One region of the Clostridium bornimense genome, then DNA from elsewhere that is predicted to be linked to it. Evidence: riboswitches for the same ligand, from Rfam matches in the RefSeq annotation. Region 1 holds a riboswitch; each other region holds the start of a gene.
The links. Region 1 has a riboswitch for thiamine pyrophosphate ahead of thiT (energy-coupled thiamine transporter ThiT). Riboswitches for the same ligand answer to the same signal wherever they lie in the genome.
Positions count from the first base shown of each region.

Region 2: it holds a riboswitch for thiamine pyrophosphate, as region 1 does, so the genes downstream of both, thiS (sulfur carrier protein ThiS) here and thiT (energy-coupled thiamine transporter ThiT) in region 1, are expected to answer to the same signal.
Region 3: it holds a riboswitch for thiamine pyrophosphate, as region 1 does, so the genes downstream of both, thiM (hydroxyethylthiazole kinase) here and thiT (energy-coupled thiamine transporter ThiT) in region 1, are expected to answer to the same signal.

Region 1 covers NZ_HG917868.1:2,819,276-2,822,566, reverse strand. The annotation lists gene CM240_RS12860 (dihydrofolate reductase) at 1-157, shown strand, start outside; gene CM240_RS12855 (hypothetical protein) at 234-716, shown strand; gene thiT (energy-coupled thiamine transporter ThiT) at 742-1,353, opposite strand; TPP riboswitch at 1,497-1,596, opposite strand; gene nadC (carboxylating nicotinate-nucleotide diphosphorylase) at 2,159-2,995, opposite strand; gene CM240_RS12840 (L-aspartate oxidase) at 2,976-3,291, opposite strand, start outside.
Region 2 covers NZ_HG917868.1:2,601,525-2,604,815, reverse strand. The annotation lists gene CM240_RS11785 (alkaline phosphatase) at 1-1,440, shown strand, start outside; TPP riboswitch at 1,488-1,602, shown strand; gene thiS (sulfur carrier protein ThiS) at 1,681-1,872, shown strand; gene thiF (sulfur carrier protein ThiS adenylyltransferase ThiF) at 1,875-2,681, shown strand; gene CM240_RS11770 (thiazole synthase) at 2,683-3,291, shown strand, end outside.
Region 3 covers NZ_HG917868.1:769,972-773,262, forward strand. The annotation lists gene CM240_RS03465 (MATE family efflux transporter) at 263-1,642, shown strand; TPP riboswitch at 1,727-1,836, shown strand; gene thiM (hydroxyethylthiazole kinase) at 1,906-2,727, shown strand; gene thiD (bifunctional hydroxymethylpyrimidine kinase/phosphomethylpyrimidine kinase) at 2,751-3,291, shown strand, end outside.

The sequences.
Region 1 (3,291 bases):
AAAAGCATATATAACAAGAATTAATGAGAGTTTTGAAGGTGATGCATTTTTTCCACACTTTGATGAAAGCATGTGGATAACTGACAGTATTACTGAAGGAATTGTGGATGAAAAAAATAAATATCCGCATAGTTTTTATGTTTATACAAGAAAATAATATAACTTAGAGCTCTGACTATAATTAATTTAATAGTTAGAGTTTTTTAGTTAGAAATGTAATAGGGGTTGGGAAAATGGGGTGTTTTATAAAGCTAGTATCAGTATATTTACTTATAACGGTTTTGATAAATAATATATTTATGAAACAGGCTAGAAATAAGAATGCAGAGAAAATTAAGAAAAATAATATTATATATATAATATTAACAGTAGCAGTGGCTTTTTTATTGAGCTTTAATAATGAAGAATTTAGTGTTATTAGGGTTAGCACTATACTAATAGAAGTAATAATGACCAATATATTAATAAATCGTGGTATATGTCATCTTATATATAGATTATCTACAGGAAAAAAGCGTAGGAAATATGATGTAAAAAAAGAAATGATAAGTGTAATAAGTTTTTTTGTAGTAATGGCGCTATTAGTCATTTTATTAGGGACAATAAAACAATTATCATTATATTACATAGCATTATTGATAGGTATATTATTATTTGTAGTGTTTATCAATATAAAAAATCTTATTAGGGAATTTGCAATGATAAAAAAAATATGAACTAGGCTGATGCCTAGTTCATATTTTATATCTTTTTTAGTCTATCTATAGGTATTAAATAAATAACTATTAAACAGATTAATCCATTAGGAACTATTAGTAATGCATTGGTGACAGCAGAGTATATTATCGGGGACATACCGTCTGGTGCAAAACTACCAAAGAATACTACACCGGATATAAAGTGAAAAATAAATCTACCGGCCATAGCCACAATAACTGCAAAAGTTTTATTATTTTTAAAATATCCAGCTAAACCTAAAGCCATATAAGGAAGAGGATAATCAAATAGAACTTGGATAGGATTCAAAATATATGGTCCTAATATTAAGTCAACAATTCCATATACAAAACCAGTTAAGAATCCTATTTCAGGGCCATATATTATAGCCATAACGAGAATAGGTACCATGCTAGCTAAATTTATACTACCGCCTTGAGGAAAATGATAGAACTTAATAAAGCTTAATATTGTGGATAGAGCTACAGCTAAAGCAACTTGTACCAATATTTTTGTAGTCAATTTTACTTTTTTTATTTTTATAAATACTATAATTAAAATTACTACAGCGATAAGTGTTAAAATTGATAATGGGCTTTTAGCAATATCCGTTAGGTTAGTAATAAAAGTTTTCATAATAGCCTCCTGATGTGCTAGGTAGAGGAGATTTTCAGAGTTAGCAGTTAGTAGTTGACAGTTAGCAGTTGAAGAGAGAAATTCTTATGGAATTTCACTAGTTATATTTATGAATAAGTATAATTTCATTTCAAATTCTAAATTATCAATAGTCGCTGCTTTCCTTCGCTGGCATTATCCAGATCAGGTTCAAGGGTTAATGAAATATCATCTCTCAGCCATAAGGCACCCCTAGCAAAATTTATTTCAACAATAGTATAGTATAATATCTGTAATAATGCAAAAAAACAGTACAAAGTGTTATATTTATCAAGAAGTCTGCAGGACTATAATGGAGTTGTTAAATGAAGAGTGTGACAGCTTTTTTTAGTAAGTTTCATAGAGACAAAAGCAAGGCACAAGTATGATGGCACAAGGCACAGGTATAGATGAAATTCTTGCAGAATTTCTGAAATTTTAAGTGTTAAGTTGAATGTTATAAGTTAGACTATGTTTCTTACTTAGATCACAGTTGATATAAAAGTCATTATAGAAAACTCATGAAAGTTGTACTTTCATGAAGCTTTGGTTACAATTTCTGTATCTATAGTAAATATGAAAACACTTTGCTGTCCGTAGGACTATAATAAAATTCCTCCCAAAGAGGAATTTTCACCTTACTTGTGACCTGTGACATGATAAAAGGAACTACCACTCACAAATTTTCATTTATTAATTCGACGGCCCTTACATTCATCGTGAATTGTGAATTGCAAATTGTTAATTAGAAAAAAGATGACCTAATGGCCATCTTTTTTAGTGATATTTAAAGATTCTTTAAATTTTTCATAGATATATCTAGAGCTTTAACTGAGTGTGTTAATGCCCCAACAGATATGTAATCAACACCTGTTTCAGCTACAGAACGTATTCTTTTAAGGTTCATATTTCCTGATGCTTCTATAAGTGCGTTGCCTTTTATTAAGTCAACTGCTTTTTTAGTTGTTTCATTATCCATATTGTCTAACATAATGATGTCAGCTTTTGCATCAAGAGCTTCTTTAACTTGATCTAAAGTTTCAACTTCTACTTCAATTTTACGAACAAAGGAAACAGAGTTACGAGCTTTTTCAATAGCATTTTTAACACCACCAGCAGCAGCAACGTGATTATCTTTTAATAATACACCATCAGAAAGGTTAAAACGGTGGTTACAACCTCCACCAACTTTAACAGCATACTTTTCTAATATTCTAAGACCAGGAGTGGTTTTACGAGTATCTAGAAGCTTACAAGATGTATTTGACAGTTCTTGTACATACTTATTTGTTGTTGTTGCTATACCAGAAAGATGTTGAAGTAAGTTTAGAGCAACTCTCTCTCCTTTAAGTATATTTAATGTATTTCCTTTAAGATTACCTAAGATTTCACCATTCTTAACGAAATCACCATCTTTATGGTAAAGAGATACTTCTACATCGCCAAGAAGAAAAAATACCCTTTTAAAAACGTCTAGACCGGCGATGATACCATCTTCTTTACAGATAACATCAACGGTAGATTGTTGATGTTTAGAAAGAATAGATGATGATGTTATATCGTCATCCCATACATCTTCTTTTAAAGCATTTTTGATTATTTCATCAATAATTAACCAATTCATTTTTAATAAAGTCTCCTTTACTGCTAAAGTATTTAATAAGTGTAGTTAAAGAATCCTTTTTTACAGTATCAATATCTAAATTACCTTCATAGCTAATTTCAGTTAATTTAATATCATCTATTAAAGTATTAATTTCTTTAGCTGCACGTCTTGAAAAAACTAAAGCTTCTAATAAAGAATTTGATGCTAATCGATTTGCGCCGTGAACACCAGTACAACTAGCTTCTCCAACAATATAAAGGTTGTCCATTGAAGATTTAGAATTTAAATTTACTGCGATTCCACCCATAAAGTAA
Region 2 (3,291 bases), 220 kb from region 1:
TCACAAGATGGAATTTGGGGAAACGATTCATTGTACATAGATGATTACTTAACTGGATATTCAAAAACACAATGGAATAAAGGGCCAATAACAGATTCTGCACCGGGAGGAACAGCACTTTCATGTGGAGTGAAAAGTGATGATAGTCATGTAGGAGTTACACCAGATGATATTCCTATCGCTTCAGTATTAGAAGCTGCTCAAGATCAAGGTAAGGCAACTGGAATAATAGCAACTTGTGAAATAATGCATGCTACTCCATCAGACTTTACTGCACATAATGCATCAAGAAGTGACTATAATTCTCTTATGAAACAACAAATATATAATAATGTAGATGTTGTATTAGGTGGAGGAGATAAGTTTCTTTATGATAAAGATGGTAATGGAAAAAGAAAAGATGACAATAAAGATTTAACAGAAGAAATTAAAGAATTGGGATATGATTATATAACTACTAAAGATGAGATGAATAGCACTACTAGCAATAAAATATGGGGAATGTTTGCTGATACTGATATGGCTTATGAAGGAGATAGACAAGAATTTAATAAAGAACAGCCAACATTAGCGGAAATGACTAATAAAGCTATTGAAGTCTTATCAAAGGATGAAGATGGATTCTTCTTAATGGTAGAAGGAAGTAAAATTGACTGGGCAGCACATGCCAATGATACAGCTGGTATGGTAAATGATATTTTAGCATATGATGACGCTGTAAAAACTGCTATTGAATTTGCTAAGAAAGATAAAAATACAGTAGTAATATCTACGACTGATCATGGAAATAGTGGTATTTCTATTGGAAACAGTGATACAACTAATAGTTACTCAAAAATGACTTTTGATGAAAGTGTAGGAAATTTAAAAGGTTATAAGCTTTCAAAACCTAAGTTTAATGAAATTATAAATGGTAAAACTGATGAAGAAATATCAGGTCTAGTAGAAAAATACTTCGGTATAACAAATCTTACTGTTGATGAATTAGCTTTAATTAAGGCTGGAAACATAGAAAAAGTTGAAGCTAGTAGAGCTAAGTTAGGATTTACTACTACTGGACATACTGGTGGAGATGTAGCAGTTTATACTTATGCACCAGAAGGAATTGATGTAATATCAGGCGTTGTAGATAATACTTATATAGCAAAATATATTGAAAAGCAAATAAGCTTAGATTTAGCAGGAACTACTTCAAAAAGATTTGCTGATATTTCTAGTGAAATAAGTAAGTTAGGTGGAACTATAGAAGTTGACACTACTGACAAATTAAATCCTGTAGCTATAATTAAGAAAAATAATAAAGAAGTTATTAAGCTATATGTTAATACAAATGTTGTAGAAGCAGGTGGAAAGAAACAATCTATAAATGGTGTAATAGTATATAGCGCTAATAAATTATTTGCTTCAGAAGAAATAATTGACTTATATAAAGGGATATAATCTTTACAAAGGTTATTTATAATATTATACTTATATGTAATAGAATAGTAATTTGCTAGGGGTGCCTTGAAAGTGGAGAAGGCTGAGAGGAACTTAAGATAGTTCTAACTCTTATAACCTGATTTGGTTAATACCAACGTAGGGAAGCAATATATGTGTTATACAATTAAGAATGTTTTTTGCATATAAAGACTTACCGTACTTTGGTGAGTCTTTTTTATTTTAAAAGGAGGGGAATTTATGATTATCAATGGAAAGCAGTATGAATATAAAGACATAACTGTAGAAGAACTTATTGAAAAGTTAAGTTTAGATAAAAATAAAATTGTTGTAGAAGTAAATTTTAATATTATTCCTAAAGAAGAATTTAAAACTACAACGCTGAGGGAAGAAGACAAAATTGAAATAGTTGCTTTTATCGGAGGTGGCTGATATTGAGAGTAAAAGTGAATGAAAAAATAATAGAAGTAAATGATGAAGCAACTATATATGGTATAAGAAATAGTGTAAAAAGAGATAGTGATGTAATTATTTTAAATGGATTTCCAATAAAGGAAGACAAGAAGTTAAAAGATGGAGACAACTTGGTATTTATAAAGAAGGGAGAAGTTCCTACAAAGGATCAATTAGAAGAACTTATGATGTCTAGGCATACTCCGGGAGTTTTTAGAGTATTAAAAAATAGTACTGTTGGAGTGGCTGGACTTGGGGGACTTGGTTCTAATATAGCTATTGCCTTAGCGAGAGTTGGTGTAGGAAAACTAGTATTAGTTGACTATGATGTTGTAGAGCCTAGTAATTTGAATAGACAGCAGTATTATATTAAACATATAGGTATGAAAAAGACAGAAGCTATTAAAGAATTGTTAAATGAAATTAATCCATTTATATCTGTGGAAACTGTTGATAAATATATAGATAAAAATAATATTGTGGATATTTTTAAAGAATGTGAAATTGTAATAGAAGCTTTTGATAATCCACAGTGTAAAGCAGAACTAATAAATACTATTCTATTAAAAACAAAAGATAAAAAGATTATTGGAAATAGTGGTATGGCAGGAATATTTACATCTAATAGTATAGAAACTAGAAAGATAAATTCTAGGTTTTATTTATGTGGAGATGGTGAAAATGAAGCAAAAGAAGGTAATGGTTTAATGGCACCAAGGGTTTCAATAGTTGCTGGACATGCTGCGAATATGGCAGTGAGATTATTAATAGGGAATGAGGAGATTTAAAATGTCTGATAAATTTGTAATTGGAGGAAAAGAGTTAACTTCAAGATTATTTATAGGAACAGGGAAATATTCTTCTAATAAAATGATACCTGAAATAATAGAGAAAAGTGGTTCAAATGTTATTACTATGGCTGTTAGAAGAGTTGACTTTCAAAATAAGGAAGAAAATGTAATGGAATATATACCAAAAGATATGATTCTTTTGCCTAATACATCAGGAGCGAGGAATGCAGAGGAGGCAGTAAGAATAGCAAGATTAGCAAAGGCTATGGGGTGTGGAAATTGGATTAAGATAGAAGTAATAAATGATTCAAGATATTTGTTACCAGATAATCTTGAGACTTTAAAGGCTACAGAAATTTTAGCAAAAGAAGGATTTGTGGTATTACCTTATATGAGTCCAGATTTAGCTATGGGGAAACGTATGGTAGATGCTGGGGCATCAGCGGTAATGCCTCTTGGAGCACCTATTGGAAGTAATAGAGGTATAAGAACTAGAGAGCTAATAGAAATTATGATAGAGGAAATAAAAAGTCCAATAATAGTTGATGCTGGAATTGGAAAACCATCAGAAGCTTGTGAAGCTATGGAAATGGGGGCAGCTGCAGTA
Region 3 (3,291 bases), 870 kb from region 1:
GAGCCTTTGACGTGTTTCCGACTACCGACAATGTAAAAGACATCAATCCACCTCGCTCGTTGCATGTAGAGAACGTGGTTTTAATATCAAGAAAAGAAAAATAATATAGCTTTGAAAATAGGTAAAATAAAAGGTTTCCATCAGTAAAATTTTCTTGTTATATATATTAACAGAAAATTTATAATGGAAACTTTTATTTTTCTAAAATTATGGTTTATAATAGTTTATTGTTAATATAAATTTGCTTTAAAGGAGAGATATAATGGAAAGTTTAAATACTGATTTAGGAAAAGAAAGTATTGGAAAATTAATATTTAAATTGTCAACTCCTGCCATTATTGCTCAACTAGTAAATGTATTGTATAACATAGTTGATAGAATATTTATAGGTAGAATGACTAATGGGGATATTGCTATGGCAGGAGTAGGTGTAGCTTTCCCAATTATTTTAATAGTTTCTGCATTTAGCGCTTTAGTTGGTATGGGTGGTGCACCTTTAGCGGCTATAAAAATGGGAGAAAAAGATAATGAAGGTGCAGAAAAAATACTTAGTAATAGTTTTATGTTATTAATTATATTATCAATTATTTTGACTGTTGGATTTAGTATTTTTAAGGAACCGATATTATGGACATTTGGAGCAAGTAATGCCACAATAGGGTATGCGGTAGACTATATAACTATATATTTACTTGGAACAATATTTGTACAAATATCATTAGGAATGAATCAATATATTAATACTCAAGGATTTGCTAAGATAGGTATGCTTACAGTTGTGATTGGAGCTGTAATAAATGTTATACTTGATCCAATATTAATTTTTGGGTTTAATTTAGGTGTAAAAGGAGCAGCACTTGCTACAGTTACAGCGCAAGGGGTTTCTGCAATATGGGTATTAAAGTTTTTATTGGGTAAGAAAAGCATATTAAAGATACGTAAGAAATTTTTAAAGTTAGATAAAAAAATAATTTTTAATATAGTATCTTTAGGAGTATCGCCATTTATTATGCAATCTACTGAAAGTATAGTGTTGATATCATTAAATAGCCAATTGGCTAAGTACGGTGGAGATTTAGCTATAGGTGCAATGACAATAATGAGTAGTATAATGCAAATAGTGTTGCAACCTACAATGGGGTTAACACAAGGTGCTCAACCTATAATAAGTTATAATTATGGAGCTAAACAAATGGATAGAGTTAAAAAGACATTTAAAATATGTTTAGCAATATGTTTTTTATATACCACAATAATGTGGGCATCACTTATGATAATGCCGCAGGTTTTTGTTAGTATATTTAATAATGATTCAGCGCTTATGGAAATAACTAAATGGAGTATAAGAATATATTTTGCCGGGATATTTATATTTGGTATTCAAATAGCGTGTCAACAAACATTTTTAGCATTAGGACAAGCTAAAGTATCTTTAGTATTAGCATTACTAAGGAAAGTATTATTACTAATACCTTTAATATTTATATTACCGTTATTTATGAAAAATCAATTATTTGCAGTATTTTTATCAGAACCTGTTGCAGATGTAATTGCAGCATTAACTACTATGATATGTTTTATAGTATTTTATAAGAAGAATCTATCATCTATTGATATGATTAAATCTCAAAGTAATAAATAATTTGAATATATGTAAGTGTCAAAGTATATAGTAAGTAACAGCTAGTATAAAACTTGATTTCTGAGTAAATTGATGGTATAGTAACTGTGAAAATAGGGGAGCTCACAAATTAGTGGGCTGAGAGTAGGCTGAAGGCCTTGACCCTTAACCTGATTTGGATAATGCCAACGTAGGAATATATTATGACGTACTTTTATGCGGATATACTAACCTTGGTATATCCGCTTTTTTGTATATATTCTAAAAAATCGGAGGGGAATATTATGCTAGGAACTTGTATTGAAAATGTAAGAAGTATGATGCCATTGGTGCATAATATAACTAACTATGTAACAGTAAATGATGTGGCAAATGTATTGTTAGCTTGTGGTGGGAGTCCTATTATGTCTGATGAACCTGAGGAGGTGGAAGATATTACATCTATCTGTGGTGGTTTGAATATTAATATAGGTACTTTGAACAAGAGAAGCATCGAGGCTATGTTTGTGGCTGGTAGGAAAGCAAATGAATTAAATCATAGGCTTTTGTTAGATCCTGTTGGAGCAGGAGCCAGTGCTCTTAGAACCAATACTGCAATTAATTTAGTAGAGCAGTTAAGATTTGATGTTATTCGAGGGAATATTTCTGAGATTAAAACATTAGCATTTGGTAGTGGAAGTACAAGGGGGGTAGATGCTGATATAGCAGATGCAATAACAGAAGAAAACCTTGATGCTGGAGTTGAATTTATAAAGGATTTTGCGAAAAAATCGAGCAGTGTCATTGCTATTACTGGTGCTATTGATTTAGTTAGTGATGGAGATAAGTGTTATGTTATTCGTAACGGAAGACCAGAAATGGGTAAGATTACAGGAACCGGATGTCAGTTATCTGCGATGATTACAGCATTTATTGTAGCCAATCCTGAAAATAAGTGTGAAGCAGTAGCAGCAGCAGTGTGTACTATGGGGGTTGCTGGTGAGGTTGCATGGTCAAGGATGCAAGAAGGTGATGGTAATGCCACTTATCGTAATCGTATAATAGATGCAATTTATAGTATTGATAAAGATATATTAGACAAAGGCGCAAACTATGAAATTCGATAAAAATGAAAAGGGGGGAATTTATTATGAAACCGGTATTAACAATTGCAGGGAGTGACTCTAGTGGAGGTGCTGGTATCCAAGCTGATATTAAGACAATGATTACAAATGGTGTATATGCTATGAGCGCAATAACAGCGTTAACTGCTCAGAATACCACTGGAGTAACATCAGTTATGGAAGTAACACCAGAATTTTTAGAAGATCAAATTGATAATATTTTTACTGATATCTATCCAGAGGCTATAAAAATTGGTATGGTATCTTCTACTACATTGATTGAGACAATTGCTAATAAATTAAAGGAGTATGAAGCTAAAAATATTGTTGTAGATCCAGTTATGGTGGCAACTAGTGGATCAAAACTCATAAGTGATGATGCTATAGAGTCACTAAAAAAAGAATTATTTCCGATTGCATCTATTCTAACACCGAATATTCCAGAGGCGGAAGTTATTTGTGGTAAAAAGATAGAAACGGAAACAGATATGGTTGAGGCTGCTAAGATTATTAGTGAAACATATAATTGTGCTGTGCTTTGTAAAGGTGGACATCAATTAAATGATG